Regions from separate parts of the Allobosea sp. UC22_33 genome, predicted to be linked through region 2. Evidence: predicted binding sites of a transcription regulator. Region 2 holds the regulator's gene; the other holds the start of a gene.
The links. Region 2 encodes PhoB, which activates phosphate uptake and scavenging genes when phosphate is short. Its sites were predicted from a motif close to TGTCATNNANCTGTCAT; they were not measured.
Positions count from the first base shown of each region.

Region 1 (15,589 bases), 450 kb from region 2:
AGGCGATGACGAAGATCAGCGCGAAGACGATCTCGGGAACGGTGCGGCAGAATTCGAGATAGCGGCGCACCGCGAAGCGCAGCCAGGTGGCGCGGCCGAGATTGGCGGCGGCGGCGAAGCAGAACAGGAAGGCGCCGGCGACGCCGAGGATGGTGCCGACATAGGCGATCAGCACGGTCTGCCAGAGCAGCTTCAGCCAGCCCTTCAGGCCCCAGTACCATTCGGAAAGGTCGGCACTGATGCTGGAGAGGCGCAGCGTCGGCAGCGTCTCGTAGATGTATTTCGGGAAGCGGTGGATGTTCTCGAAGAACTTGGCGAGATCGACCTCCGCGCCACGGGCCGAGAGCAGCACGCAGGCGATGAAGACGACGATGCCGATCAGGGCCTGCCGGCGCTTGGCGGAGGAAGCCTGCCGGTAGGCCTCGGCATGGGCCCTGATGGCCGGGTCGTTGCTGTCGATCGCGAGGGTCATTGAGAAGCGCTTCCGAGGGGTCGCGGGATCGGCGGGTGCGATACCGGACAAGGGCGTCATTCCCGGGCGAAGCGAAGCGCAGACCCGGGAATCTCGATCAGGAGATGCCCGGGTCAAGCCCGGGCATGACGGCTTGTTGAATTACGACGACTTCTTCTTGCGGAGCTCGTCGACGAACTTGTTGAGCTCGATGATCGGGTCGTAGGCCTTGTTGTCGACGGCGACGAGCGGGCCCTGCTTGCCTTCATAGATCTTGTCGAAGGCTGCCTTGTCCTTGGTCGCGAGGTTCAGGACCGCGTCGCGGATCTTGGCCTTCAGCTCTTCCGGCATGTCGGTGAGATAGGCCATCGGCGAGTTCACGATCTGCTCGGACTTGAAGATGATCCGGAAGTCCTCGGCCTTGGCCATGTTCTTGCGGGCCATGCGCTGCAGGTTCGATTCCTGCTCGTCGTTCCACCAGTTGGCGGCGATGTCGACCGTGCCCTGCTGGAGCGCGATGATCGCGTTCTCGTGGCTGCCGGTATAGACGACCTTCGAGAAGAAGGTTTCCGGCTCGATCTTCATGCCGTTCAGCGCGAAGCGCGGGACGTTGTTGCCGGAGGTCGAGTTCGGGTCGACGAGGCCGAGGTTCTTGCCCTTGAGGTCCTCGACCTTCTGATAGGGCGAGTCCTTCTTCACGTAGAAGACCGAGTGATAGCCCTTGGTGCCGTCCAGGTTGGTCTCGATGGCGAAGGCATCGACCTTGGCGCCGGTCATGCGGGCGCGGGCGAAGGAGGACGGGCCGTAGGAGGCGATGTGGATGTTGCCGGTGCGCTGGCCCTCGATGATCGCGGCGTAGTCGTTGGCGATGCGCAGGGTGACCTTGGTGCCGAGCTCCTTGGCGAGGTACTGCACGAAGGGGGTGTAGCGCTCGGTGACGCCGGAGGCGTTCTCGGAGGGGATGATCGCGAAGACGAGCTCGGGATACTTGGCCTTCCAGTCCTGGGCGAAGGCCGGGGAGGCGGCGAGCGCCAGGCCGGCGACGGCGAGCGAGAGGGTATGACGACGGGTCAGCATCGATTGGCTCCTGGTTCTAGGCGGGGATAGTCTTCTCGCGGCGACGGCCGTCGGGCCGGTCCGGCGATCTTCTGGAAATCAGGCAGTCTTCTGGCGGGCGCGCTTCGCCTCGGAGGCGGCGATGGCGTCGAGCGCATCCAGCGCCTCGGCGCCGGCATCCTTGGCCTCGATGCCGTAAAGCTCGGCCGCGATCTCGCGGGTCAGCGCCTGCGGCACGTCGTCGAACACGACCTTGCCGGCGGACATGCCGATCAGGCGGTCACAGTATTTCGCGGCGATGTCGAGGTCGTGCAGGTTGCACATCACGGTGATGCCGTCCTCGCGATTGATGCGGAACAGTGCGTCCATGACGACCTGGGTATTGCGCGGGTCGAGCGAGGCGATCGGCTCGTCGGCGAGGATGATGCGCGGCTCCTGGACGAGGGCACGGGCGATGGCGACGCGCTGCTGCTGGCCGCCGGACAGGGTCTCGGCGCGCTGCGCCAGGAGATGGCCCATATCGAGACGCTCGAGTGCCGCGATGGCGCGGATCTTGTCGTCCTCGGAGAAGCTCTTGACCAATGTCAGCGCCGCCGAGCGGTGGTTCAGCCGGCCGAGCAGGACATTGGTCAGCACGTCGAGGCGGCCGACGAGGTTGAACTGCTGGAAGATCATCGCCGTGTCGCGGCGCCAGCGGCGCAGCGAAGCGCCTTTCAGGCCGGTGACGTCCTGCTCCTCGCAGACGATCCGTCCGGAGGTCGGCTCGGTCAGGCGGTTCAGCGTGCGCAGCAGCGTCGACTTGCCGGCGCCGGAGGGGCCGATCACGCCGACCATCTCGCCCTTCGGCACGGTCAGGGTCACAGCGTCGACCGCGTTCCTGTCGCCAAAGCGCTTGGTCAGGCCTTCGATGCGGAGCATGGACTGGTTCTCGGGGCAGATGCGGGCACGAGCGCGTCGCCGCCCGGCCAAGGCCGGAGGGGCAGACATCTCGATTGCCGGGAGCCCTAACGACCACGGATGACAGCGGCGTGACAGCAGGGCGAAAGCCTCGAATGGCGCGATTGAGCTCCCGCGAGCCGGTCAACGTTTCGTGAGGTCTCCAGAATGCGCTTGGACGATCCGCGGCTTACCGGCAGGATGATCGTGGATGCTTGTGTGCGGCGGAGATGCCCGTGACGGTGGGCCTCTTATCGGCAAGCATCTTGCATCGATGGCTACAAGGCCGGATCGATGCGGCATCGGCGCAAGAACCGCTGTTTTTGTGCCGCTGTGGCGCGCCGGCATCTTAGCAACGCCTTTCGTTCCATTTAAGACCAATGGGCGGCAACGGAGCCTCCAGCCTGATGAAGCGGTTCGTCCTTCTTGTTCTCGTCGCCGCCATCGCGGGCGGCGGCTATTATGCCTACCGCAACCAGCGCGCCGGCACCCAGCAGGCCCAGGCGAGCGCGGTCTCGGGTCCGCGCGGCGTTCCCGTCGAGGTCGCCGCCATCGAGCTTGCGACGGTCAGCGAAGAGGTCGAGGCGCTCGGCACGCTTGCCGCCGATGAATCCGTGGTGATCGCACCGGAGATCGCGGGTCGCGTGGTCGCGCTCGGCTTCAAGGAAGGCGAGCGCGTCAAGGTGGGCCAGGAGCTCGTGAAGCTCGACACCGCGATCCTCGATGCCGAACTCAAGCAGTCGCAGGCCGATCTCGGCCTTGCGCGCGATACCTATGAGCGCCTGCGCTCGCTGGTGCAGCGCGGCTCGGGAACGCAAGTCGCGCTTGACGAGGCCGCGGCGAAGCTGGCTTCGAGCGAGGCGCGGATCCAGCTCGCCAAGGCCAAGCTCGCGCAGTCGACCATCGTGGCGCCGTTCACCGGCGTCGTCGGCCTGCGCTCGGTCGGCGTCGGCGACTTCGTCTCTGTCGGCAAGCAGTTGATCACGGTGACCAGCATCGACCCGATCAAGATCGATTTCCGCGTGCCCGAGATCTATCTCAGCCGCCTGAAGGTCGGCCAGCCCGTGCAGATGCGGGTCGATGCGGTGCCGGACCGCAAGTTCCAGGGGCAGATCTACGCGATCGACCCGGTCGTGGATGTGAACGGCCGGGCGATCCGCCTGCGCGCCGCCATTCCGAATGCAGACCTTGTGTTGAAGCCCGGCCTTTTCGCCCGTCTCGTCATCACCATCGACCAGCGCGAGAACGCGATCCTCATTCCTGAAATGGCGGTCGTGCCGGATGCCGTCGGCAAGATGGTCTACATCGTCGATAAGGGTAAGGCGAAGCGCGTCACCGTCGAACTGGGCAAGCGCCTGCCTGGCAAGGTCGAGATCGTCAGCGGGCTGAAGCCCGATATGCAGGTGATCACCGCCGGCCAGATGCGGCTGCGCGACGGCGCCATCATCGCGATCAAGGACAAGGTCGTCCAGACGAGCCAGCTCTAGGACCGACGCATGAGCCTCTTCGAACTCTTCGTCCGCCGGCCCGTTCTCTCGACGGTGTTGAGCCTCTTGGTGATGCTGATCGGCATCGTCTCCTATGGCCGCCTGACGATCCGCGAATACCCCAATATCGACGAGCCGATCGTCTCGGTGCGCACCGATTATCGCGGCGCCTCGGCCGAGATCATCGAGACGCAGGTCACCCAGATCCTGGAGAACTCGATCGCCGGCATCGAGGGCATCGAGATCCTGTCCTCGACCAGCCGCCAGGAGCGCAGCTTCATCCAGGTGCGCTTCCGGCCGGATGTCGATCCGGACGTCGCGGCGTCCGACGTGCGCGACCGCGTCAGCCGCGTGCGCAGCCGCATGCCCGACGAGATCGACGAGCCGGTCATCGCCAAGGTCGAGGCCGACTCGCAGCCGATCCTCTACCTCTCGCTGACCAGCTCGCGGCACGGACCGCTCGAACTGACCGATTTCGCCGATCGCTCGATCTCAGACCGCGTCCAGAACGTCACCGGCGTGGCGGAAGTCCGCATCCTCGGCCAGCGCCAGTACGCGATGCGGATCTGGCTCGATCGCGCCCGCATGTCGGCCTACAGCGTCAGCGTCCAGGAGGTCGAGGCCGCCGTCCGGGCGCAGAATATCGAGATTCCGTCGGGCCGCATCGAGAGCAACGACCGCGAATTCACGGTGCTCTCGCAGACCAGCATGACGACGCCGGGGGAATTCCGCGAGATCGTCGTCAAGGACGCCAGCGGCTTCCCGGTCAAGGTCAAGGACATCGCCAAAGTCGAGCTCGCCGCGCGCGAGGAGCGCAACGCCGCCTGGTTCAAAGGCACGCCTTCGGTCACGATCGGCATCGTCAAGCAGGCGACGGCGAACCCGCTCGATGTCTCCGCCGGCATCGAGGAAGCGCTGCCCGGCATCATCGAGGACCTGCCGGAAGGCATGTCGATCGCCAAGTCCTATGACAGCTCGGTGTTCATCGACCGCTCGATCAAGGCGGTCTACCAGACGATCATCGAGGCGATCGTGCTGGTCGTGCTGATCATCTTCATCTTCCTGCGATCGGTCCGCGCGACCCTGATTCCGCTGGTGACGATCCCGGTCTCGCTGATCGGCTCGTTTGCGCTGATGTATGCGTTCGGCTTCACCGTCAACACGCTGACGCTGCTCTCGATGGTGCTCGCCATCGGCCTCGTCGTCGACGACGCCATCGTCGTGCTGGAGAACGTGCATCGCCATATCGAGGACGGCATGCAGCCGACCCCCGCCGCGATCCGCGGCATCAACGAGATCGCCTTCGCCGTGGTGGCGATGACGCTGACGCTGGTCGCGGTCTACGCACCGATGGCCTTCTCGACCGGCCGCACCGGCAAGCTCTTCATCGAGTTCGCGCTGACGCTGGCCGGCGCGGTGCTGGTCTCCGGCTTCGTGGCGCTGACGCTGACGCCGATGATGTGCGCCAAGCTGCTGCGCCACCACGAGAAGCACAACTGGCTCTACAATGTGCTGGAACGCGGCTTCGACGGGTTGTCGCGCGGCTACAGGGCTTCGCTGCGTGCGGCGCTCCAGGTGCGTCCGCTCGTCGTCCTGCTTGCGATCGGCGTCGCCGGTGGCGGTTATTATTTCTTCACGCATCTGCGCGCCGAGCTGGCGCCGGTCGAGGATCGTGGCACGATCAACGCCGTCGGCGTCGCTCCCGAGGGAGCGACGATCTCGTTCACGGCCGACTATGCCCGCCAGGTCGAGAACTACTTCCGGAACATCCCCGAGGTCGAAACCTATCTCGTCATCGTCGGCTTCCCCGATGTGACGCGCGCTGTCGGTTTCGCCCGTCTCAAGCCCTGGGAAGAACGCAAGCGCAAGCAGCAGGATCTCGTTGCCGAGATCAACCGGGGGCTCTCGCAGATCCCGGGCATCCGCCTGTTCGCGACCAACCCGGCCTCGCTGGGGCAAGGCCAGGCGAACAGCAAGCCGGTCGAGTTCGTGTTGCGCTCGTCGGAGCCCTATACGCAGATCAAGTCCTATGTCGACCAGCTGATGACGGAGGTCTCCAATTCGCCTGTTCTGACCAATGTCGAGACCAACCTCATCCTTGACAAGCCGCAGATCAAGGTCTCGATCGACCGGCAGCGCGCCGCCGATCTCGGCGTCAATGTCGACATCATCGGCCGCACCATGGAGACGCTGCTCGGTGGCCGGCAGGTCACCCGCTTCAACATGAACAGCAAGCAGTACGACGTCATGCTGCAGGTGGAGGGGGCCGAGCGCAACACGCCGCAGGCGCTGCAGTCGATCTACCTGATGGGCCGCGGCGGCGCCGTGGTGCAGCTCTCCAGCCTGGTCAAGGTCGAGGAGAATGTGGCGCCGAAGGAACTCGTCCGCTTCAATCAGCTGCGCTCGGCGACGGTCACTGCGATCCCCGCGCCGGGATACTCGCTCGGCGATGCGCTCAAGGTTCTGGAGGATGCCGCGACGCGGGTGCTGCCCAATTCGGTGCAGGTCGACTATGCCGGCCAGAGCCGCGAGTTCAAGCAGTCGGGCGCGAGCATCTTCATCGTCTTCCTGCTGGCGCTGGGCTTCATCTACCTGGTGCTGGCGGCGCAGTTCGAGAGCTTCGTCGACCCGGTCGTGATCATGGTCTCGGTGCCGCTCTCGTTGACCGGCGCGCTCGCGGCACTCTACTTCACGGGCGGGACGATGAACGTGTACAGCCAGATCGGCCTGATCACGCTGGTCGGCCTGATCACCAAGCACGGCATCCTGATCCTGGAGTTCACCAACCAGCTCCGCGAGGAGGGACGCGAGATGATCGACGCCCTCGTCGAGGCGGCGGAGCTGCGCTTGCGGCCGATCCTGATGACCACGGGCGCGATGGTGCTCGGCGCCGTGCCCCTCGCCATCGCGGCGGGCGCCGGCGCGGAGAGCCGCTCCCAGATCGGCTGGGTCATCGTCGGCGGCATGACCTTCGGCACGCTGCTGACGCTCTATGTGGTGCCGGTCGCCTATAGCTATCTCGCCCGCACGGTCCATGGCTCGCGCCACGGCGCGCATGACGAGGCGCAGGGCACTCATGGAGCGCATCCGGCGCCGGCGGAGTGAACGACCACCCGCTGTCATCCCGTGCGCGCCGCAGCGTGCAGCGCTGCTGCGCAGACACGGGACCGCGTGACGAGTGGGCGCCTCACTTGGCGACGCGAGAAGGGCGCCTTTTCCTGAAGACGGTCCCGCATCTGCGCCGCAGCACTTCGTGCCGCAGCGCGTGCGGGATGACGCTGCGAGCTACTGCAGTCTCACCGAGACGCTCTCGCTCGCTCCGGTCGCATCGATCACCGAAATCCGCATGAAGCCCTTGCCGGGCGGCTGCCATTGCGTCTCGCGGCGGCGCTGCGGCTCGGTCACCGGCGCGCCGTCGACCAGCCAGGTATAGGGCGGCGAGCCGCCGGCGACCTTGAGGTTGAGCCGGCCGCCGCCGTCGAGCGCGGCGGCGGAGAGGTCGATGCGGGCACCGTCCGGCGGGAAGGCGAGCTTGAGCGTCGGCGTCGTCATCGCCGTGACGGTCTTGGGCACGTCCTGCCGGAGATGCCTGAGTGGCGGCGGCAGGTGGCCGGTGCTGGCGACGATCGCGTCGGCCGGCTGCGGGAAGGGCCGCGGATCGATGCCGAGCCGGGCGAAGGCGTCGAACAGGATCGGCGCCGCGACCGTGCGCCCGACCAATCCGGGCACGGCCCCGTTATCCGCACGGCCGACCCAGACGCCGATCGTATGCTTGCGGTCGAAGCCGACGGCCCAGGCATCGCGATAGCCGTATGACGTGCCGGTCTTGTAGGCGATGCGGCCGGGCACGGCATTGAGGGGCGGCGGCGCGCCGAGCAGGGTGTCGGCGACATACCAGGCCGCGACGGGGTCGACGAGGCGCGCTCCACCACGCGAGCCCTCATCCTGAGGAGCGCTCGCAGAGCGCGTCTCGAAGGATGGTCCAGAGCGCGCTGGAACATCCTTCGAGACGCCGCTGCGCGGCTCCTCAGGATGAGGGCTGAGGAGAGGGGCGGATATCGGCCGGAATCTCAGCGGCAGCATCTCGCCGCCGCGCGCCAGCCCGACATAGGCACGGGTCAGGTCCTGCAAGGTGATGCCGAGACCGCCGAGGCCGACCGCAAGGCCGGGCGCGCCGCTGTCTTTGGGCATGGCAATGGCGACGCCGGCATCGCGCAGGCGCGAGAGGAAGCGCTGCGGGCCGAGCGCCGAGAGCAATTCGACCGCAGGCACGTTGAGCGAGAGCTGGAGCGCCTTGCGCGCGCTGACCATGCCCTGGAAGGTCATGTCGAAATTCTCGGGGATGTAGATGCCGTAGCGGGCAGGCCTGTCCTCCAGCATCGTCTCGGGATGGGCGATGCCGTTGTCGAAGGCGAGCGCGTAGATGAAGGGTTTCAGTGCCGAGCCCGGCGAGCGCAAGGCCCGTGTCAGATCGAGCGCGCCCGCCCGCTCCGCCGCGAAATAATCGACGCCGCCGACAGAGGCACGGATTTCGCCGGTCTCGTTGTCGACGGCGAGGATCGCGATCGAGACCTGAGGTGCCAAGCCGAGGCTGCGTTCACGCGCGAGGCCTTCGAGAGCGGTTTGCAGGCGCGCGTCGAGCGAGAGCTTCTGGACGCGTTCGGCTGGCGCCTCCGCCACCGCCTGCTCGGCGATATGGGGGCTGAGATTGGGGAAGGGGCGGCGCGCGATCGGGATCGGCTCGTTGCGGGCGGCGGCGACCTCGTCACGGGTGGCGAGGCCCGCCTGCTCGACCCGCTCCAGCACGCGCTCGCGCGCCTTGCGGGCGGCCTCGACAAAGCGGTCCGGCCGCCGCGTCTCCGGCGATTGCGGCAGGGCGACGAGCAGGGCGGCCTCCGCGGTCGAGAGCCGCTTCGGCTCCTTGCCGAAATAGGCGAAGCTCGCGGCGCGCACGCCTTCGAGATTGCCGCCGAAGGGCGCGAGCGTGAGATAAAGGTCGAGGATACGGGCTTTGTCGAAGCGCCGCTCCAGCTCGACGGCGCGCACGGCCTGTCTCAGCTTGGCGGAGAGCGTGCGCTCTTCCCGTGGTTCGAGCAGGCGCGCGACCTGCATGGTCAGGGTCGAGCCGCCGGAGACGACGCGGCCGTTGAGCAGCATCTGGCCGGCGGCGCGCATCATGCCGAGCGGGTCGATGCCGCGATGGCCATCGAAGCGCTTGTCCTCGAACGCCTTGAGCATGGCGAGATAGCGCGGATCGACATCGTCTGATGTTACGGGGAGCTTCCAGCGCCCGTCGGCGGTCAGGAAGGGGCGCAGGAGCTTGCCATCGCGATCGAGCACCACGGTCGAGCGATCGGCCGCGGCCGCGAGGTCGAGCGGGGGCAGGGAGCGGGCGTAGAGGGTAAGGGCGGTGGCGCCTGCCATCGCCGAGATGGCGAGAGCGCCGGCGGCGATCTTCAGTTTGCGAAAGCGGCGCGGAGTCTTCCCTTCTCCCCTCGGGGGAGAAGGTGGCAGCGCGGAGCGCTGACGGATGAGCGTGGCCAGGCGGGCCGGAAAACGACGGAGCGCTGCGCCGACCCTCACCCCATCCCTCTCCCCCGAGGGGAGAGGGAGCTCCGTTGTGCTCGTCTTTTCGCGCTGCGCGTCCATCACCGCGCCGAGGTGATCTCCACCGCGCCGAAGCCGGTGCGACCGAAGCGGTCCGGCCGGTACATGTCCTCGATCACGGCGGCGGGGTAGACGTAACGGCCGGGCGAGACCGCTCGCGCGATATAGGCGACGGTGTAGGAGAGCTTGTCGCTGCGCGAGCCTGAGCGCTCGAAGGCGGCGACGAAGCGGTCGTCGCGCGACTCGGTATGTACAGGCGAGACCTCCTGTTTCAGCCAGTCGAGGCCCGCGACCGAGGCGCCTTCCGTCAGATTGGCGTTCTCGATCTCGAGACCGGCCGGGACGGGATCGACGAGCAGCAGGCGGCCATAACGCGGCGTGGCCTCGGTCACCGTCAACGCCACGACATAGCGCTCGTTCTGGCGCAGGCGCGCGGGATCGGCCTTCTCGCCCTTCATCGTGTAGATCACGCGTTCCAGGCCGAAGCCCTGGTTCAGGGCCGGCTCCGGCGCGGTCGGGATGCCGGCGACGGTGATGACCGCCTGGGCATTGCCGGCGCCGGGATTGGCGATGGTGAGCGACTTCGCCTCCAGCGCCTCGGCCGAGAGCGTGCGATAGAGCGCACCCTTGCGGGCGGCGCCATCGACCGTCAGCGTCATGCCCTCGGCGTCCTTGGCCATGGCCTGCGCCGCCAGCACCATCCACATCTGCTCCTGCGTCGAGGTGTAGCTGTAGCGGGCGCTGTTGCGGGTGGCGTCGAGGATCGAGACGGCGCGGCTGATATCTGCGCGCTCGCCATTGGCTTCCGCGATCAGGGCGAGCACGCCGGCGCCGTCGCGCAGGCGGGAGCCGTAATCGGGCCGCGAGAAACCGTCATCGCTCGCTTGCTGCAGGAGGCCCAGCGCGCTGCCGAAAGCGGCGCGGCCGCGGCCGCGATCGCCCAGTGCCGAGAGCGCGGCGCCGATCTGGGCGCGGGCGAGCGGCGTCGCGAAATCGCCGAGCTTGTTGTCGGCGAGATAGCGCAGGTCGCCCATCACCGGCCGGCCGTTGCGGGCGAGCACATAGAGCGCATAGGCGATGCCGGCCGCCTCTTCCTTGTTGATCTCGCTGGTGTTGACGACCTGGTTGCGCAGGCGGTCGAGCGCGAGATTGAAGGCGATCTGCGGCACGGCGAACTGCTTCTCGCGAGCCCGGGTCAGGAAGTCGGTGACGAAGGCGTCGAGCCAGAGATCGTCGCCGCCGACGCCCCAGAGGCCGAAGGAGCCGTTGCCGCCCTGGCGCGCCAGCACGCGCTCGATCGCGTTGACGACGCGCTCGTCGGCCTTGTCGTCGAGCGCGAGCTGTTCCAGCGAGGCAAGCTGGTTGACCGCTAGCAGCGGCAGGGCGCGCGAGACGGTCTGCTCGGTGCAGCCATAGGGGTAGCGGTCGAGCGCCTTCAGCAAAGCGGGCACGTCGAGCGAGCCGAAGGGCGAGACCGTCACCGAGACCTGCCCGGAATTCGGCACGAGATCGGCCAGCAGGTCGGAGGAGACGGTAATCGCTCCGCCATTGCCGGGGATGGCGCGGACGATGCGCCGCGCGATCGTCGCGGCCGAGGGCTGCACCCTGACCGCGAGGTTCTGCACCGTGCCGATGCCGTTCGGGCCGGAGACGCGCACGTCGAACTCGGCGCGGCCGAGGCCGGCGGCTGTGACGGGGATCGTCATCTGCGCCTTGGCGCCGGCGCCGAGCTGCATCGTGCGGCGGGTGGCGTCGGCTGCGACCAGCACCGGGCCCTTGACGTCGAGATCGACGGTATAGGCGCCGGCGGGCCCCTCGACATTGTCGACCTGGAGATGGAAGCGCGACTGGTCGCCGATGGCGAGGAAGCGCGGCAGCGTCGCTTGCGCGACGATCTGGTCGCGCACGATCACGTCGGCGCTGGCCTGGCCGGTGCGGCCGGCCGACCAGGCGACGCCCATGACGCGCACGGACCCGTTGAAGGCAGGCAGGTCGAAATCGACCTTGGCCGTGCCATCGGCGCCGACCTTGACCACGCCGGAATAGCGGGCGAGCGGCTCCTGCGTCGGCTTCTCGCCGTCCATCTTGGGCGCGGCGTCGCCGCCGGTGCGGATCGCGCCGCGCGTGCCCTGCATGCCGTCGATCAGATAGCCGTAGAGATCACGCAGGTCATGGCCGAGCTGGCGTTGGCCGAAGAAGAACTTGCTCGGGTCCGGGCTTTCGTAGCGGGTGAGGTTGAGGATGCCGATATCGACGGCGGCCAGCGTGACATAGGCCTCTTCGCCGGCCTTCATGCCGGTGACCTTGACCGGCAGCGACAGCGTCGTGAGCGGGCGCACCAGCTTGGGCGCACCGAGATCGAGCGCCAGCGTGCGCGTCTCCTTGCCGATCTGGAACCAGGAGAGGCCGATGGCCCGGCCGGGCAGGCGCTTGGCGGCGGCGTCCATCGGGCGATGCGCGAGCACGACGAGATAGGCGCTCGCGCCCCATTCGGCCTTGACCGGGATCGAGGCGGAGGTGCCGCCCTCCGTGATGTCGATGGTGCGGATATCCGCGACCTTGTCGGTGATGACGGCGAGCGTCGCCTTGCCGGCGAAGCGCGGCGACAGGCGGACCTGCAGGCTCTCGCCATCGGCATAGGAAGCCTTGTCCAGCGCAACGTCGAGCACATCCGGCGTGTCGGCGGTCTTGTCGCTCTCATAGCCGACGCTGAAGGAGACCGAGGTCTCGGCCGCCTCAACGCCGTCCGAGGTCACGTCGAGCCGGTAATTGCCCCATTCGACGGGCGCGGCGATCTTGGCGCCAGCGGCCTCCGCCACAGCGATCTCGCCATCGGCGACGCGGCGGGTGGTCTTGACGCCCTCATAGTTCCAGCGGCCGTCCTGGAAGAACCACTGGTAGTTGCGGCGGACCTTGGACAGAACCCATTTGACACCGGGCCGTGCGAGGCGCTTGCCGTCGCCGGTCGCCATGATCACTTCGAAATTGGCGGTCTGGCCGTTGCCGAGATCGCCGTCGCGGAACAGCTTCTTCACGCCGATCGCGGCGCCCTTGGGCACGACCGGCATCGTGACCGAGCGGGCGATGGCGCGCCCGCCGGGCTCGCCGACGCGCACGGTCATCTCGACCTCGAGCGGGCGATTGGTATCGGCCTGCTGGACGGGGTTGGAGATCGTCGCCTTGCCGGCGGCGTCGGTCGTGGCGCTCTCCTCGAATTCGCTCTGGACCGGCTCGAAAGCCTCGTCGGTGAGGCCGACCTGATAGTCCTTGAAGCCGGGGATGGCGCTGGCATCGGCCGCGCGGATCGTCATCGAGCCGGTGACGTCGAGCTCGGAGCCCGGCGCGCCGTAGAGATAGCGGGCGTTGACGTCGAGCTCCGCCGGCTGGCCGGCCTGGAGCAGCGGCGCCTTCGGCGTCAACGTCAGCTCCAGCCGCTCGGGCACGTAATCCTCGACGAGGAAGGAGGTCTCGCCGATCGCCTGGCCCTTCGGGTCGGAATAGGCGAGGACGCGCCAGGTGCCGGTGGCGGAGCCGGAGACGAGCTGGATCGAATGGGCGCGGCCGCCCGCGCCCTGGTCCTCGACCTGTCGGCGGCGATATTCGACGCCATCCGGGCGCTTGACGACGATGGTCAGCGGCAGGCCGGTGACGGCGGCGCCCTTGGCGTCGCGCAGGAGCGAGGTGAGATAGACCGTCTCGCCCGAGCGGTACACGCCCCGCTCGGTGTAAAGGTAGGCATCGAGACCGGCCGGGGCGACGCGACCCTTCACGCCGCGATCGGACAGGTCGAAGGCGGTCTGCTTGAGATCGAGGAAGCCGTAATCCTCGGCGAGCGATGCCGTGACGAGGCCGGGCGCATTGCCGCCCTGGCCCTTGCCGAGGCCGGCATCAAAGCGAGCATAGCCATTGCCGTCGGTCTTGGCGGTGCCGAGCACCTCGTTGTTGCGGGCGATCAGCCTGAGTTCCGCATTGGCGATGGGCTTTGCATCGGCCAGCGAGCGGGCGAGCACATGCACGCCGTCCGGGCCGGTGAAGGAGGTCAGCCCGAGATCGGAGACGACGAACCACTGCGTCGCGCGCGTCGAGCCGTCATCGTAGGAATCGCCGTCGTCGCTCGCGGGCGTGGCGGCCGGACCGCCCGAGGGCTTGGCGAACATCACGTAGACGCCGGGCTTGAGGCTGCCGACCGCTTCCGTGACCGGGAAGGCCGTGATCACGTCCTGGTTCAGCTCGGACTTCACGTCCATCGTGCCGGTCCAGACGGTCTGCCCCTTGTCGCTGGAGATCTGCCTGGCGGAATAGGAGCCGATCTGGCTGAGGAAATCCTCGGAATGGACGGAGTTGATCAGGTTGCGGTCGCCGATCCGCATCACCTCGAGGTCGAGCTTGCCGGAATTGACCGAGACGACCGGGATGCCCTGTTGGCCGGTGCGCGGGAGCACGTAGTTCTTGCCGGTGAAGCGCACCGAGGGGGTGCGGTCGCGGACATAGATCTCGTAATCGGCCGATTTCAACAGGGTTTCGTCGGGGATGGCGGAGGGCACGCCCTGGCGGATGACGATGGCGTAGCGCTCGCCATGCTTGAGGCCGTCGACGCAGATCTGGCGGTCCTCGGCACTGACGGCGAAATCGCCCTTGCCGCCTGAGATCGCCACATAAGGCGCGAAATCGACGCGGCCGCGTGCGAGCGCCTCCGAGAACTCGAAGCAGGCACGGGGCGAGGCGGCGTCGGAATCAGTCTTGTTGGAGGTCAACCGGAAGCCGCGCTTCTCGCGCAGGCTCTCATAGGAGCTTTGCAAGGCGGGGTTGGCGGCGAGGTCGAGGCTGAGCCGATAAGTGGTCAGCGCCGGGCGCCAGAGCTCGTTCTTCTCGAAGGTGCGGGCGAGCACGCCGAGCGAGGCGGCCTCGTCATTGCGGTTGGTCGAGCGCTGATAGGCGAGATAGGCGGCGGCGACCGCGCGCTCGCGCAGTTCCCAGCGCTCGCGATAGTCGCGCGGCTCGATCGCGTTGGCGGCGCGCGCCATCAGGCGCCAGCCGGCGGCATTGGTGGAATCGGCGACGATCGCGGCATTGGCCTGGGGCAGGGCGGAGCGGGCGTCGCCGCGGCCGAGCGCGATCTCGCCGGCGCGGATGGCGTCCGCCGCCGAGCGATTCCCGGTCGCGACCTCGCGCTTCAGGCGCTCCTCGAGACGCTGTCCGTCGGCCTGCAGGTCGTTGCGGACATAGGCCTTCTGGGCGAAGGCGGGGGCTGCCGCCAGCGTGAGCGAGAGGGCGAGCGCCAGACGGGAAAGCAGGGTCATCGTCGGTCCTCTTCGTCGATCGGCCCGGCCAGGATCGGCGGACATGGCTTCAGGCCGATGACGGCGTGAGACGGGGCCGGCAGGCTATCACCCTGCCGCGCGCGTTCAAGTCATGCGAATGCAGGGCGTGCCGGGTTCTGCGCCGATCTACCCATTCCGATCCTCACGCGCGTGCCATCCCGGATCTTTGCTTCGCTGCATCCGGGATGACACGCGCGCAAATGCCATCTCCCGGTTGCGGCGCGGCGCGTTCTGACGCTCAATGCAGCCGCTTCGCCCGTTCTCAAGGACGAGACCCATGCCGCGCGCCCTTCTCCACCCCCTGCGAATCACGTTGCTCCGGAGTGCCGCCCTGGCGCTCGCGCTGGTGGTGCCGACGCTTGCCGGCGCGCAGGCTCCCGCGCCCGGCCCCTCGCCGCAGATGGCGGCGGCGCAGGCCGGGTTCGAGGCCTTGCCCGAGGCCGAGCGCAAGGCGATCCAGAACGACCTGATCTGGGCCGGGCAGTTCAACGGCGCGGTTTCCGGTTCCTATGGCCCGCTGACCTTCCGGGCGATCAACGCCTTCAAGGGTGGGCGCGGCCCGGCCGACGGGTTGCTGCCGCCGGCCGAGCGGGCGGCGCTCGCGAAGGCCGCGCAGGCGGCGCGCGATGCGGCCGGGTTCAAGGTCCTGGCCGACGACAAGACCGGCGTGCAGATCGGCATTCCCTCGAGGCTCCTGCCGAAACGCGACGTGACGCCCTCCGGCGGCAGCC
Region 1 covers NZ_CP170556.1:4,259,479-4,275,067, reverse strand. The annotation lists gene phnE (phosphonate ABC transporter, permease protein PhnE) at 1-472, opposite strand, end outside; gene phnD (phosphonate ABC transporter substrate-binding protein) at 614-1,528, opposite strand; gene phnC (phosphonate ABC transporter ATP-binding protein) at 1,607-2,425, opposite strand; gene ACFJGT_RS20685 (efflux RND transporter periplasmic adaptor subunit) at 2,851-3,930, shown strand; gene ACFJGT_RS20680 (efflux RND transporter permease subunit) at 3,940-7,035, shown strand; gene pbpC (penicillin-binding protein 1C) at 7,216-9,354, opposite strand; gene ACFJGT_RS20670 (alpha-2-macroglobulin) at 9,579-14,837, opposite strand; gene ACFJGT_RS20665 (serine protease) at 15,136-15,589, shown strand, end outside.
Region 1: the regulator PhoB is predicted to act here: its motif matches at 2,525-2,541, upstream of phnC (phosphonate ABC transporter ATP-binding protein).

Region 2 (15,589 bases):
TAGGCGATCGCCTGCTCGGAGTGGAAGGTGCCGTTCTTGCCGGTGAAGCCCTGGCAGATGACCTTGGTGTTCTTGTCGATCAGGATGGACATGTCTGCTCCTCAGGCCTTCTTGACCGCGGCGACGATCTTCTGCGCGGCGTCGTCGAGGTCATCAGCGGGAATGACGTTGAGGCCGGACTCGCGGATGATCTGCTTGCCTTCCTCGACATTGGTGCCTTCGAGGCGCACGACCAGCGGAACCTGAAGGCCGACGGCCTTCACCGCGGCGATGACGCCGCGCGCGATGACGTCGCACTTCATGATGCCGCCGAAGATGTTGACGAGGATGCCCTTCACCTTCGGGTCGGCGGTGATGATCTTGAACGCCGCCGTCACCTTCTCTTCCGAGGCGCCGCCGCCGACGTCGAGGAAGTTCGCGGGGGATTCACCGTAGAGCTGGATGATGTCGAGCGTCGCCATGGCGAGGCCGGCGCCATTGACCATGCAGCCGATCGTGCCGTCGAGCGCGATATAGGCGAGGTCGTACTTGGAGGCCTCGATCTCCTTCTCGTCCTCTTCCGTGGTGTCGCGCAGCGCAACGACCTCGGGGTGACGGTAGAGCGAGTTCGAGTCGAACGAGACCTTGGCGTCCAGGCACTTGAGCTGGCCCTGGGTGGTCACGATCAGCGGGTTGATCTCGAGCATGTCCATGTCCTTGGCCACGAACGCGCTGTAGATCTGGCCGAGGACGGTGCCGGCCTGCTTGGCGAGATCGCCGGTTAGGCCGAGGATGCGCGCCATGGCGCGGCCGTGATGCGGCATGATGCCCGTGGCCGGATCGACCGAGAAGGTCTCGATCTTCTCAGGCGTGTCATGGGCGACGGCCTCGATGTCCATGCCGCCCTCGGTCGAGATGACGAAGGCGATGCGCGAGGTCTCGCGGTCGACCAGCGCCGAGAGGTAGAACTCCTTCTCGATGTCCGAGCCGTCCTCGATATAGAGGCGGTTGACCTGCTTGCCGGTCTCGCCGGTCTGGATCGTGACCAGCGTGTTGCCGAGCATCTCCTTGGCGTGGGCCTCGACCTCTGCGACCGACTTGGCCAGGCGAACGCCGCCCTTCGCGTCGGGGCCGAGTTCCTTGAACTTGCCCTTTCCGCGCCCGCCGGCGTGGATCTGCGACTTCACGACGTAAAGCGGCCCCGGCAGCTTCTTGGCGGCCTCGACCGCCTCAGCCACCGTGAGTGCCGGGAAACCGGCCGAAACGGGCGCGCCGAATTCCTTGAGGATGGCTTTGCCCTGGTATTCGTGGATGTTCATGTGCTCGGTTTCCCTGGCAGCGACAAAAATTGACGAAAGGGCGGCCGCGCGTCTCCGCGCCGCCGCCCTCGCTCTAGATCACGCGAGTGACGGATCGACGGTCTTGCAGGCGTCGATCAGGCCCTGGACCGAAGCCACCGACTTCGCCAGCATTTCCTTCTCGGCGCCGTTGAGGCGGATCTTGACGACGCGCTCGACACCCTTGGCGCCGATCACGACGGGAACGCCGACGAACATGTCCTTGACGCCGTACTGGCCCTTGAGCGCAGCCGCCGCCGGCAGCACGCGCTTCTGGTCCTTGAGATAGCTCTCGGCCATCGCGATCGCCGAGGCAGCCGGGGCATAGAAGGCCGAGCCGGTCTTGAGCAGGTTGACGATCTCGCCGCCGCCCTTGCGGGTGCGCTCGACGATGGCGTCCAGCTTCTCCTGCGTGGTCCACTTCATCTTGACGAGGTCCGGCAGCGGGATGCCGGCGACGCCGGAGTAGCGAACCAGCGGCACCATGTCGTCGCCATGGCCGCCGAGCACGAAGGCCGAGACGTCCTTGACCGAGACGTTGAACTCTTCGGCGAGGAAATAGCGGAAGCGGGCGGAGTCGAGCACGCCGGCCATGCCGCAGATCATGTTGGGCTTCAGGCCCGAGAACTTCTGGAGCGCCCAGACCATCGCATCGAGCGGGTTGGTGATGCAGATCACGAAGGCCTTGGGAGCGTACTGCTTGATGCCCTCGCCCACCGCCTTCATCACCTTGAGGTTGATGCCGATCAGGTCGTCGCGGCTCATGCCGGGCTTGCGCGGCACGCCGGCGGTGACGATGATCACGTCGGCGCCCTTGATGTCCTCGTAGGAGTTCGTGCCCTTGTAGCCGGCGTCGAAACCGTCGACCGGCGAGGACTCGGCGATGTCCAGGCCCTTGCCCTGCGGAATGCCCTCGGCGATGTCGAACAGGACGATGTCGCCCAGTTCCTTGAGGCCGGCGAGGTGGGCGAGCGTGCCGCCGATCTGGCCGGAGCCGATGAGGGCGATCTTCTTACGGGCCATTGCCTAGTCCTTTGTTTCTGGCGCTACCATCGATCCGGCCACTGCCGGCTTCGACATTCAAAATGCCTTGGCGCTGCGACAGGCCGGGGACCCGGCCAAACCGTGCGTTCCTTTGGCCCAAACCGGCCTTTTGCCGCAACCCTCGCCGCAAAAGCGGCTTTTCTCGGGCACGGGAGCCCCTCGCGCGGTATCACGCGAGGCCGCTCTTGATTTTTCAAGGACTTAGCGAAATCCCTTGCCCACACTCGGTTCCATCAGGAACGAAATCCGACGATTACAATTTACATATTTTGTAATTGGTCACCAGATTATTCACACGATCCCGCTGCCGAGCACGCGCAGGATGACGCGGATCAAGGTCGAGAGCCGGGTATCGACCGAGGCCTGCGGCACGTCCGCCTCCAGCGCCAGCGAGGCCGGATGGATGAAGCGGTTGGTGGCGTCGATCACGAAGGCGATCGCCCGGTCGCGGTCGCGCGGCTCGAACACGCCGGTCGCCATGCCCTCGTCGACCACCCGCTCGAACAGGGCACGCACGCGGGTCCGGTTGCGCCGACTGATCGCATGCCGCTTGGCAACAGCCAGCGACAAGGCCGCGAACAGATGCGGCTCTTCGGTCAGCAAGTCGCGATTGGCCTTGGCCAGCGCCAGGATCAGGCGCTCCAGCTTGTCGTCGGCGGGATCGGGCCCGTCCGCGACATCGGCCAGCCGGCGCTCGGTCGCCTTCAGCCAGACATCGACGACGGCGTCGATCAGCGCGCCCTTGGACGGGAAGTAGCGGTAGACATTGGCATGGGTCATGCCCGCCTCTTCCGCCACGGCGACGACGGTGAAGCGCTTCAGCCCGAACTTGCGCAGATGCTCGCCGGCGACCGTGAGGATGCGGGTCTCGCTCGGCTCGCGCTGCGCCATCGTCAAGTCTCGACCAGGCCGGTGGTATTCCCGCTCGCCGCCGAGTCGGGCCGGCCATGCGGCATCGCGAGGTATTCCTCGGAACGCATCTCGATCAGGCGGGAAACCGTGCGGTCGAACTCGAAGGCCTCGCGCCCCTTGTTCGCGCGATAGAGCTCATGCGGCTCGGCCGCTGCCGAGGCGACGAGCTTCACATGATGTTCGTAGAGCGTGTCGATCAGGATGATGAAGCGCTTGGCCTCGTTGCGTCGGTCGAAATCGAGGATGGGGATGTCGTCCAGCACCAGCGTGTGGAAGCGCTGCGCCAGCGCGATGTAGTCGGACGCGCCATAGGCCTGCGCGCAGAGATCGGCGAAGCTCGCCCGCGCCACGCTGCCGGCCGCCTGCGGCAGGACGAGATCGTGCCCCTGCACGTTCAGCACCGTGCGTTGCCCCTGCGCCACGCCGGACAGCGCCTTGAAGGCCGTATCGAGCGCAGCCTTCGCCTTCGCGTCGGCGGGCACATGATAGACCGGCGCGCCGCCGAGCTTCTCCAACCGGAAATCGGTGCGCGCATCGAGCTTGAGCACCTCGACCTTGGTCTGCAGCAATTCGATGAAGGGCAGGAACAGCGCCCGGTTGAGCCCGCCCTCATAGAGCCGCGACGGCTCGACATTCGAGGTCGCGACCACGACGACGCCGGCCGCGAACAGCGCCGTGAACAGCCGCCCGAGGATCATCGCATCGGCGATGTCGGTGACGGTGAACTCGTCGAAGCAGAGCAGATAGGCCTCATCAGCAAGATCCGCCGCAACCGGCGCGATCGGATCGGAATCCTTGACCTCGCCGCTCTTGATCTTCTGCCGATAGATGTTGATGCGACCATGCACGTCGGCGAGGAATTCGTGGAAATGCACGCGGCGCTTGCGCTTCACCGGCGCCGCCTCGAAGAACATGTCCATCAGCATGGTCTTGCCGCGGCCGACCGAGCCCCAGACATAGAGCCCTTTCGGCGCACTAGCCGTGTCCGGCTTCTTGCCGAAGAGCCAGCCGAGCGCGCTGCCCTTGCGGGCGAGGCGACGGGCTGCGAGCGTCTCGGTCAGCGCCTGGAGCTTCCTGACCACCGCGACCTGCGCGGGATCGCGCTCGATGGCGCCCGCCTCGACCAGGGCGGCATAACGGTCGGTGATCGAGGCTGACATGACGGTGGGCGCTGGCGATCCGGAGAAGACCTGACCGGGTTACGTTAGCCCTGCCCGCATCGCAAGCCCGCCGAGCATTTCCAGCGAAGCGCCTCTACGCCGACAGCGAGGCGAGAAAGTCGCGCAGACGCGCCTGCCTCGGCGCGGCGAGGAGGCTCCGAGGCGACCCGATCTCGACGATCTCGCCGCCATCCATGAAGGCGACCTGGTCGCCGGTTTCCCGGATGAAGCCGATTTCATGCGTCGCCACGATCAGGGTCGGGCCCGATCCCGCGAGGCCGCGCATGACCTCAAGCACTTCGCTCGCGGCATCCGGATCGAGCCCCGCAGTCGGCTCGTCCAGCAGCATCAATCTCGGCTTCGCCGCCAAGGCTCTGGCGACGGCAAGGCGCCGCTGCTGCCCGCCCGAAAGCTCGTTGGGATAGGCATCGCGCCTGTCGGGGAGCCCGACCCGTTCCAGCGCCGCCATCGCCTCCGCGACGATCTCTCGCCGCGACAGCTTCAGCCGGGCGAGCGGCCCTTCGAGAATGTGCTGCAGGGCGGTCATATGGTCGAACAGCGCGGGCCGTTGGGGGACCATGCCGACGGCGAGAGGCTGGCCTGCGGTCCCGGTCTCGATCGGCTGCCCGTCGACCTGGATCGTGCCCTCGTCGGCCGTCTCGCTCCCGTCGATGCAGCGCAGCAGCGTCGACTTGCCGGCGCCCGATGGCCCGATGATGCACTGGATCGCGCCGGGCGCGACCGCAAGCGAGACGTCGGTCAGCGCCTGCACGCCACCGAAGCGCTTGCCGACATGGGCGATCGTGACGGCCGCGCCTTCAGCCTTCGTGGTCTGCGCCGCGCTCACGTCGCGTCCTCCGCACCGTCCTTCGAGAATGGCGTTGGAGGCCATAGCGTTCGATCTGCGGCAAGACCAGCCCTGCGAACCTCGTCCGCGCCCGCGCGTTGTCGAGCAGGAGGACGATCCATGCTCACGATTCTGCCGGCCCCGGACCATGTCGCCGCCTATCGCCTGTCGCAGACGCTGACGGGAGAGGATCTCGACGCGATCATGGCCGACATCAACGCCCGGCTCGCCCGTCACGAGAAGCTCGGCATCCTAGCCGACATGACCGATTTCACTGACATGACGCTGGCCGCCGCCTGGAAGGACGCGCGCTACAGCCTCGGCAAGCTCTGGGAGCTCAGGCGTTTCCCGAAGGAGGCCGTGATCACCGACAGGGGCTGGCTCGCCGGCTTCGTCGAACTGCTCGACCCGGCGATCCCCTTCGTGAAGGTCCGCGCCTTCAAGCCCGAGGACTACGAGAAGGCGCTGAGCTGGGTCGGCGATATCGAGGGCGGCCCGAACGCCTGAGGCTTAAGCGGCCCCGCCGCGCGCAAAGGTCTCGTCGAAGGCGTAGCCGGCGCCACGCACGGTGCGCAGCGGGTCCTTGGCATCGCCCGGCGTGATCGCCTTGCGCAGCCGCCCGACATGGACGTCGACCGTGCGCTCGTCGATATAGACGTCGCGGCCCCAGACGGCATCGAGCAGCTGGGCGCGGGAATAGACCCGGCCCGGCGCCTGCATCAGGAATTCCAGCAGGCGGAACTCGGTCGGCCCGAGATGGAGTTCACTGCCCGCGCGGCGGACGCGGCGCGTCGTACGGTCGAGTTCGAGATCGCCCGCCGCCAATAGCCCCGCGACGTGACCTGGCTTCGCCCGGCGCAAAAGCGCCTGGATGCGTGCGATCAGCTCCGGCAGCGAGAACGGCTTCACGACATAGTCGTCGGCGCCGGTCGCAAGGCCACGCACCCGCTCGGTCTCCTCGCCGCGCGCCGTCAGCATGATGATCGGCACGCGCTCGGTGTCGCGACGCGAGCGCAGCCGGCGGCAGAGCTCGATGCCGGACAGGCCCGGCAGCATCCAGTCGAGCAGGACGAGATCGGGCGTGTGATCGCGCAGATGCAGCTCCGCATCGTCCCCGCGCGCGACGCTGTCGACCTCGAAGCCCTCGGCTTCGAGGTTGTAGCGCAGCAGCAGGGTGAGCGGCTCTTCGTCCTCGACGATCAGGATACGTGCGGCCATGATGGCTTTGACCTTAGCTTCCCGTCACCGCTTCGACCTCGATATTGGTCGTGTCGAGCTTGGGGCGGTTCGCATCGAGGGAATCGCCGGTGACGAGGTAATGGATCGTCTCGGCGATATTGGTGGTGTGGTCGCCGATGCGCTCGATGTTCTTGGCGCAGAACAGCAGATGCGTGCAGAAGGTGATGTTGCGCGGGTCCTCCATCATATAGGTCAGGAGTTCGCGGAACAGCGAGGTGTAGAGCGCGTCGATCTCGTCGTCGCGCTTCCAGACCTCGAGCGCCTTCTGCTCGTTGGTCGCGGCATAGGCGTCGAGCACGTCCTTGAGCTGGGCCTGCACCAGGCGGCTGATATGCTCCAGGCCGACGACCGCGCGATGCGGCGGCTGGAACTGCCCGGCGATGGCGACAGCGCGCTTGGCGATGTTCTTGGCGAGATCGCCGACGCGCTCGATGTCCGAGGCAAGGCGGATCGCCGAGATCAGCTCGCGCAGGTCCTGCGCCAGCGGCTGGCGCCGGGCGATGGTGAGCACGGCCTTCTCCTCGACCTCGCGCTGGAGGTTGTCGAGACGCTGGTCGGCCGAGATGATCTTCTGGGCGAGCGCGGTGTCGCGGCGAACGAGCGCCACCGTGGAATCGCCCAGCATGCGCTCGGCCATGCCGCCCATTTCGGCGAGGCTGCGGCGGATGCCTTCGAGATCGGTGTCGTAGGAGCGGACGATGTGGTCGGTCATGGCGGCGTGTCCTCTAGATCATTGGCGCCGGTGCAGCGTCGTCTTGTTCGGATCGGATTGCGCATCCTTCAGCCCTCATGCTGAGGAGCAAGCGAAGCTTGCGTCTCGAAGGATGCTCCAGATGGTTCCGGAGCCTCCTGGACCATCCTTCGAGACGCCGAATGCGCGGCTCCTCAGGATGAGGGCTGCTAGTTTGAAACCGGTCCTTAGCCGAAACGGCCGGTGACGTAGTCCTGGGTCTGCTTCTTGGCGGGGTTCATGAAGATCGTGTTGGTCGGTGCGAACTCGATGACCTCGCCGAGATACATGAACGCGGTGTACTGCGAGATGCGCGCCGCCTGCTGCATGTTGTGCGTGACGATCGCGATGGTGAAGTCGCTCTTGAGCTGCTCCAGCAGGTCCTCGATCTTGCCGGTCGAGATCGGGTCGAGCGCCGAGGTCGGCTCGTCGAACAGGATCACTTCCGGCTTCTGCGCGATGGTGCGCGCGATGCACAGGCGCTGCTGCTGGCCGCCGGAGAGGCCCATGCCGGAGCTCTTCAGCTTGTCCTTGACCTCGTCCCAGAGCGCGGCGCGGCGCAGCGCGCCCTCGACGCGGTCGTCGAGCTCCGACTTCGGCGGCTTCTCGTAGAGGCGGATGCCGAAGGCGACGTTGTCGTAGATCGACATCGGGAACGGCGTCGGCTTCTGGAAGACCATGCCGACGCGCGAGCGCAATTCGTTCACGTCGACATCGTTGGAGATGATGTTGCGGCCGTCGAGCATGATCTGCCCTTCCGCGCGCTGCTCCGGATAGAGCGAGTAGATCCGGTTGAAGATGCGCAGCAGGGTCGACTTGCCGCAGCCCGACGGGCCGATCAGCGCCGTGACGTGGCGGTCGCGGAAGTCCAGATTGATGTTCTTCAGCGCCTTGTGCTCGCCGTAGTAGAAATCGAGGTTCTTCACCGCGATCCGGACGGGCGCCTCGGCATCGAGCGACTGGGGGGAGAGTTCAAGGGTCGAAAGCATCGACTTAGGTCCTCAAGGTCGGTCGCGACCGGGTTGGTTTCAGGCTCACTTGCTGCCGGCGACGATACGCCGGGCAACGATCGAGAGCACGAGGATCGAGACGGTGATGATGAGAGAGCCGGCCCAGGCGAGCTGCTGCCAGTTCTCGTAAGGGGCGGAGGCGAACTGGTAGATCGTCACCGGCAGGTTAGAGACGCCGCCGACGAGCGTCGGCGAGAACCAGAAATTGTTGTTCAGCGCGGTGAAGAGCAGCGGCGCGGTCTCGCCGGCGATGCGGGCGAGCGCCAGCAGGATGCCGGTGACCATGCCGGCCTTGGCCGCGCGCCAGGTCACCGAGGTGATGACGACGGAGGGCGGCGCGCCGAGCGCGGCGCCGGCCTCGCGCAAGGGTCCGGGCACGAGGCTCAGCATGTCCTCGGTCGTGCGCACGATCACGGGGATCGCGATGATGCCGAGCGCGACGCCGCCGGCCCAGCCGGAATAGCCCCGGAACGGCTCGACCAGGATGACGTAGACGAACAGGCCGATCAGGATCGACGGCGCCGAGAGCAGGATGTCGTTGATGAAGCGGATCAGGTTGGCGAGCTTCGAGCGGCGGCCGTATTCGGCAAGCCAGGTCCCGGCCAGAACGCCGATCGGCGTGGCGATGGCGATGCCGAGGAAGGTCAGCACGAAGGAGCCGACGATGGCGTTGGCGATGCCGCCGCCTTCCGTGCCGGGGCCGGGCGTGACCGCCGTGAAGGTCGCGACGGAGAGCCCGCCGATCCCCTTCACCACGAGCATGCCGAGGATCCAGAACAGCACGAAGATCGCGGTGAAGGTGAAGCCGGTGGCGATGATCTTCATCAGCCGGTCGGCGGTGCGGCGGGACTGGCGCACGCGCCCCCAGGGCTGATGCGGCAATTCGCGAGGCGTGGTCGTCATGGTCATGGAGGTTAGCCTCAGTAGCGCTTGACGCGGGCGACCAGCAGTCGCGCGATGACGAGGACGACGAAGGTGACGAAGAACAGGATGCAGCCCAGCGCGATCAGCGAGTTGAGCTGCAGGCCCATGGCCTCGTTGAACTCGTTGGCGATGCGCGAGGCGATGGTCGAGCCGGGATCGAGGATCGAGGCCGAGAGCCGGTTGGCGTTGCCGACGACGAAGGTCACCGCCATCGTCTCGCCGAGCGCGCGGCCCAGCCCCAGCATGATCGCGCCGATGATCGAGACGCCGGCCTGCGGCACCAGCACATGGCGCACGACCTCCCAGGTCGTGGCGCCGATGCCATAGGCGCTCTCGCGCAGCACCGAGGGGATCTGCTCCAGCATGTCGCGGGTGATCGAGGCGATGAACGGCACGATCATGAAGGCGAGGATGATGCCGGCGGTGAAGATGCCGAGACCCGAGGGCGAGCGCGAGTAGAGCACCGTGCCGACGATCGGGATGCCCTCGACGATGTTCGAGAGCGGGATCTGCACATAGGCCGCGAAGAGCGGCACGAAGACGAACAGGCCCCACATGCCGTAGATGATCGAGGGCACGGCGGCCAGCAGCTCGATTGCGGTCGAGACAGGCCTCTTGAACCAGGCCGGCGCGAGCTGCGTCAGGTAGACCGCGATGCCCAGCGAGAGCGGCACGCCGATCACCAGCGCGATCAGCGCCGTCGAGAGCGTGCCGACGATCGCCGGCCAGGCGCCGTATTGCTCGTTCTGGGTGTCCCAGACGCTGGAGGTGATGAAGCCGAGGCCGAATTCGCGGAAGGCCGGCCAGCCGCCGATGATCATCGAGAGCATGATGCCGGCGAGCAGCACCAGCACCAGCAGCGCGGCGCCGAAGCTGGCATTGCGGAAGACGAGATCGAAGGTCGCCTTCGGCGTCTTGCGCACGATCGGCGTCGCGCCGGGAATGCTGGTCATGTCGGTTGCTGCGGTCATCCGCGGAGGCTCCGGTGGCATGGCCGGGATCGTCGGGAGGCCCGCCCGATCCCAGCCCTCATCCTGAAGAGCCTCCCGCGGGAGCTCCTCAGGATGAGGGCTTGATGAGGGTGGCGAGGCGGGTCGAACCCGCCTCGCCCTGTCGATGGAAGCGATCAGAAGATCGGCTTGCCCGAGGTGTCGGTCACGCCCTTCCAGGCGCTGCGGACCTGGTCCTTCACGTTCGCCGGCAGGGCGACGTAGTCGAGCTCGCTGGCGAGCTTGTCGCCGTTCTTGTAGACCCAGTCGAAGAACTTCAGCGCGGCCTGCGTCTCTTCCGGCTTCTCCGGCTTGGCATAGACCAGGATGAAGGTCGCCGAGGTGATCGGCCAGGCATCCGCGCCCTTCTGGTTGTTGAGCGAGATGCCGAAGCCCGGCTGCTCGTTCCAGTTGGCGTTGGCGGCGGCGGCCTGGAAGGCCTTCTCTTCCGGCGCCGGGAAGTTGCCGTCGGCATTCTTCACCAGGGCGTGCGAGAGCTTGTTCTGCTTGGCATAGGCATACTCGACATAGCCGATCGAGTTGGCGACCTGCTTGACCGAGGCCGAGACGCCCTCGTTGCCCTTGCCGCCGATGCCGACCGGCCACTGGACCGACTGGTTGGCGCCGATCTTGGACTTCCATTCGGCCGAGGCCTTGGCGAGATAGTCGGTGAACACGAAGGTCGTGCCCGAGCCGTCCGAACGGTAGACCGGGTTGATGTTCGCGTCCGGCAGGGTGACGCCGGCATTGAGCGCGACGATCTTCGGGTCGTTCCACTTCTTGATGTCGCCCAGATAGATCTGCGCGATGATCTCGCCCGAGAGCTTGAGCTTGCCCGGCTCGACGCCGGCGATGTTCACGGCCGGCACGACGCCGCCCATCACGGTCGGGAACTGGATCAGGCCGTCCTTGGTCAGGTCCTCGCCCTTGAGCGGGGCGTCGGTCGCGCCGAAGGCGACGGTCTTGGCCTTGATCTGGCGGATGCCACCACCCGAGCCGATCGACTGGTAGTTCAGGCCGGTGCCGGTCTCTTTCTTGTAGGCCTCGGCCCACTTCGAATAGATCGGGAAGGGGAAGGTCGCGCCGGCGCCGGTGATGTCGGCAGCCTGGGCGGAACCGGCGATCCCGGCGGCAACGGCCGCGAGAACGAGAATCTTGCGCATGTGAGATGTCCTCATTGGGTCGCTATATGCAGCGGCCCTGTCAGAACACCCTCTGTATGACAGCCAAATGACAATCCGTCATGAAAGCTGTCATAGATGCCCGGCATGCACGGATTAGGCGGCGGAGGCGCCTTGTCGAAACCACCTCTGTCATTCCGGGGCTTCGCGGAGCGAAGAACCCGGAACCCACGACCGGGCGAGCCTTTGGCAGCAGCCTAATCGCCAACGCGAACCCAGTCGTGGGTTCCGGGTTCGCGCCTGCGGCGCGCCCCGGAATGACAAGCGGGTCGCTCGAAGCGACCGAGCGTCAACCAAGCCTAGCCGTGGGCTCTCCCGGCCTCGAAACGCGGCAGGATCGCCTTGAAGGTCGCGCCTTCGCCCGGCTTGCTCTCGATCGTCAGCCGCCCGCGATGGCGCAGCACGATATGCTTCACGATGGCGAGACCCAGGCCCGTGCCGCCGGCCTCGCGGCTCGCGGCGGTATCGACCCGGTAGAAGCGTTCGGTCAGGCGCGGCAGATGCTCCGGCGCGATGCCTGGCCCATCATCGCGCACGCTGAAGCTCGCCTCGCTCTCGCCGGCCTCGACGGTGATCGCGACCTCTCCACCGGGCTTGCCGTATTTGATGGCGTTCTCGACGAGGTTCTCCATCAGGCGCAGCAATTCGTCGCGGTCGCCCGGCACCTGCAGCGCCTCGTGCGGCGTCTTCAACGCCAGCGTGACGTCGCGCTCCCGCGCCATCAGCGTCAGCGAATCGACGATCTCGCGGGCGATGCCGGCGAGATCGACCGGCGTATCCGGCGCGACATGGGCGCGCTGCTCGATCCGCGACAGCGAGAGCAGGTCGTCGACGAGCCGCGCCATGCGCAGGCCCTGCTCGCGCATGATGCCGAGGAAGCGCTCGCGCGCCCGCTCGTCATTGCGGGCCGGCCCCTGCAAGGTCTCGACGAAACCGAGCAGCGAGGCGAGCGGCGTGCGCAACTCATGGCTGGCATTGGCGACGAAATCGACGCGCATGCGCTCGATCACGCGCTGCTCGCTCAGGTCCTGGAAGGTCAGGAGCGTCGCGTGGCGCAGGCCGCTGTCGTTCAGCGCGGCGATATGGATGCGGAAGGTCCGCTCGACCGGCACGCGCTCGACCAGCTCGACGGTCTTGCGTCCGCCTCCGAGCGCGACGTGCTCGATCGCGTCGTTGAGATCGGGGTCGCGCAGCACGAGCGCCAGCAGCTTGCCGACCGCGAGTCCTGGGATCAGGACGGGCATGGCCGGGCTCAGCGCCTGCGCCACGCCCTGGCCGTCGAGCAGCACGGCCGGCGCGCCGAGCGCCTCGACCATGTCCCGCACCAGCGCGGCATTGGAAGCCGAAAGATTGACCATGGAGAACCCGGAGACAGACGGCGGGTGCCGACGGGCCTCTTCCTGAGCGGAAGCGCGACGGGCGTCAATTCCCTTCCGCGGCCTGAAGCATTTTCAAGCGAAGTGGACACCGGTTCGCGTGAAGAAAATGCGACAAAACAAGGAGCTAGAGTAATTCCGCTATTCGGGTAATTGCGGAATTGCTCTAGCCGGCTAGGCTGTCCCCACAGCGGAGGTCTGACCATGGCGAAGAAGTTCTCGGGTTCGGACGTGAAGGATCCCATCGTCGTGCCATCGGAGAAACCTGCAAGGCCCGCCAAGACGCGCACCAAAGCCATCAAGGCGAAGGACTTCGACCTCGAAGCCGACAGCCTGCCCGAAGCGATCATCGATGCCGCCTATCACAGCGGCAACTATCCCTATGGCAAGCGGATGAAGCGCAAGCGCTACAACCGCGAGATGGAGCCGCTGCAGATCGAACTGCAGAAGCTGACGCGCTGGACGGCCAAGCATGGCGAGCGGATCGTCATCGTCTTCGAAGGCCGCGACGGCGCCGGCAAGGGCGGCACCATCGCCCGCTTCACCCAGCATCTCAATCCGCGCCAGGCCCGCATTGTCGCCCTGCCCAAGCCCTCCGACACCGAGAAGGGCCAGTGGTATTTCCAGCGCTATGCCGCGCAGATGCCCACCGCCGGCGAGATCGTGTTCTTCGACCGCTCCTGGTACAACCGCGCCGGCGTCGAGCGTGTCATGGGCTTCTGCAAGCCGGAAGAAACCGAGCAATTCCTGAAAGAGGCGCCGGTTTTCGAGGGCATGCTCGCCCGCGACGGCGTTCGCCTGATCAAGCTCTTCCTGACCATCGGGCGCGAGATGCAGATGACGCGGCTGCACGCCCGCTGGCACGATCCGCTCAAGCGCTGGAAGCTGTCGCCGATCGATTTCGAGTCGGTCCCGCGCTTCGACGATTATTCCCGCGCCTTCGACGAGATGCTGTCCCGGACCTCGACCGAGGCCGCGCTCTGGCATGTCGTGCGCAGCAACGACAAGCTTCGCGCTCGGCTCAACGCCATCCGCCATGTGCTGAAGGCGATCCCTTACAAGGGCAAGGACGAAGCCGCGATCGGGCTGCTGGACGAGGACATCGTCATTCCGGTCGATCGCTATCTCGACAATGGCGGCGAGCCGGAGAGCTGAGGCCCTGCCACGAATTCTTCAGCCCTCATCCTGAGGAGCCGCGTGAGCGGCGTCTCGAAGGATGATCCAGATCGTTCCGGACCCTCCTGAAACATCCTTCGAGACGGCCCTGACGGGCCTCCTCAGGATGAGGGCTTGGAATGGCAGCCGGCCAGCCTCACGGCCCCATCACATGGTTCGGCAGCCAGGTCGTCAGGGGCGGCCAGAGCGTGATCATGGCCAGCACCACCAGGAGCGGCACGAGCCAGGGCAGGATCGCCTTAGACATCGTCTCGAACGAGACATTGGCGATGCGCGTCACCACGAACAGCACCACCCCGATCGGCGGATGGATCGTCCCCAGGATCAGGTTCAGGATCATGATGATGCCGAACTGGACGGGGTCGATGCCGAAGCTATGCGCCGCCGGCACCAGGATCGGGATCAGGATCAGCAGCGCGGCCAGCGCTTCCATGAAGCAGCCGACGACGAGCAGGATCAGGTTGCAGACCAGCAGGAAGACGAGCGGGTCCTTGATCGTCTCGACGATCAGCGGCGTCAGCGTCTGCGGCACGCGCGAGATCGACATGCACCAGCCGAGCGCCCCCGCCGCCATCACCAGGACCGTGACGAGGCCCGTGGTCTCGACCGTCTCGATCAGGATCGGCCAGAGCTGCTTCACCTCCAGCGTGCGATAGACGAAGAAGCCCAGGAACAGCGCGTAGAGACAGGCGACGGCCGCCGCTTCCGTCGGGGTGAACACGCCGGTGAACATGCCGCCGAGGATCAAAGGCGGCGTCATCAGCGCGAAGAAGCCGTTGAAAAAGCTGCGGCCGATCTCGCGGAAGCCCTTGAACGGCTCCTTCCGGAAGCCCTGCCGCTTGGCGATGATCGCGACCATCACCATTAGTGACAATCCCATCAGGATGCCGGGGATGACGCCGCCGATGAAGAGCCGGCCGATCGAGACATCGGCCGTCACGCCGTAGATCACCATCGGCAGCGAAGGCGGGATGATCGGCCCGATCGTAGCCGCTGCCGCCGTGATCGAGGCCGCCGTCTCCGGCCGATAGCCGGCCTTGCGCATCGCCCGGATCTCGATCGCGCCCGAGCCCGCCGCGTCCGCGACGGCCGAGCCGACCATGCCGGCGAAGATCATGCTGGTCAGGATCGAGGCATGGGCATAGCCGCCGCGCAGCCAGCCGAGCACCGCCGTGGCGAAGGCGACGATGCGGTCGGTGATGCGCGCCGCGCCCAGGATGTTGCCCATCAGGATGAAGAGCGGCGCCGCCACGATCGGGAAGGAGTTCATCGCCTGCGCCATCTTCTGCGGCACGATCGAGGCGGAAAAATCGCCGATCAGCACGAAGGCGAAGGCGGCAAGCCCCATCGAGGCGAAGAGCGGGAACCCCGCCAGGATCGAGAGCAGCCAGACGGCCGAGATCTGAAAGATCAGCGTGCTCACTCGGCCGCCTCCTGCAGCGTCGGCGCAATTGGCTGAAACGGCGGATCGTTCCAGTTCCTGACATTGTCGATCAATTCGGCCAGTCCCTGCAGCGCCGTGACGACGCCCGCTACCAGCATCGGCACATAGAGCAGCCCCATCGAGAGCGGCACGGTCGTCGCCTCGAGATCATAGTTCGCCTGGATCAGATGGACGCTGTACCAGCTCACCAGCAGGCCGAAGACGACCATCGCCGATTGCATCACGCTCTCGGCCGCCCGCC
Region 2 covers NZ_CP170556.1:3,806,006-3,821,594, forward strand. The annotation lists gene sucD (succinate--CoA ligase subunit alpha) at 1-92, opposite strand, end outside; gene sucC (ADP-forming succinate--CoA ligase subunit beta) at 102-1,298, opposite strand; gene mdh (malate dehydrogenase) at 1,377-2,339, opposite strand; gene ACFJGT_RS18575 (TetR/AcrR family transcriptional regulator) at 2,652-3,251, opposite strand; gene zapE (cell division protein ZapE) at 3,254-4,432, opposite strand; gene ACFJGT_RS18585 (amino acid ABC transporter ATP-binding protein) at 4,527-5,279, opposite strand; gene ACFJGT_RS18590 (STAS/SEC14 domain-containing protein) at 5,400-5,786, shown strand; gene phoB (phosphate regulon transcriptional regulator PhoB) at 5,790-6,497, opposite strand; gene phoU (phosphate signaling complex protein PhoU) at 6,511-7,230, opposite strand; gene pstB (phosphate ABC transporter ATP-binding protein PstB) at 7,437-8,237, opposite strand; gene pstA (phosphate ABC transporter permease PstA) at 8,283-9,167, opposite strand; gene pstC (phosphate ABC transporter permease subunit PstC) at 9,179-10,153, opposite strand; gene pstS (phosphate ABC transporter substrate-binding protein PstS) at 10,309-11,334, opposite strand; gene ACFJGT_RS18625 (ATP-binding protein) at 11,652-12,710, opposite strand; gene ppk2 (polyphosphate kinase 2) at 12,933-13,883, shown strand; gene ACFJGT_RS18635 (TRAP transporter large permease) at 14,041-15,327, opposite strand; gene ACFJGT_RS18640 (TRAP transporter small permease) at 15,324-15,589, opposite strand, start outside.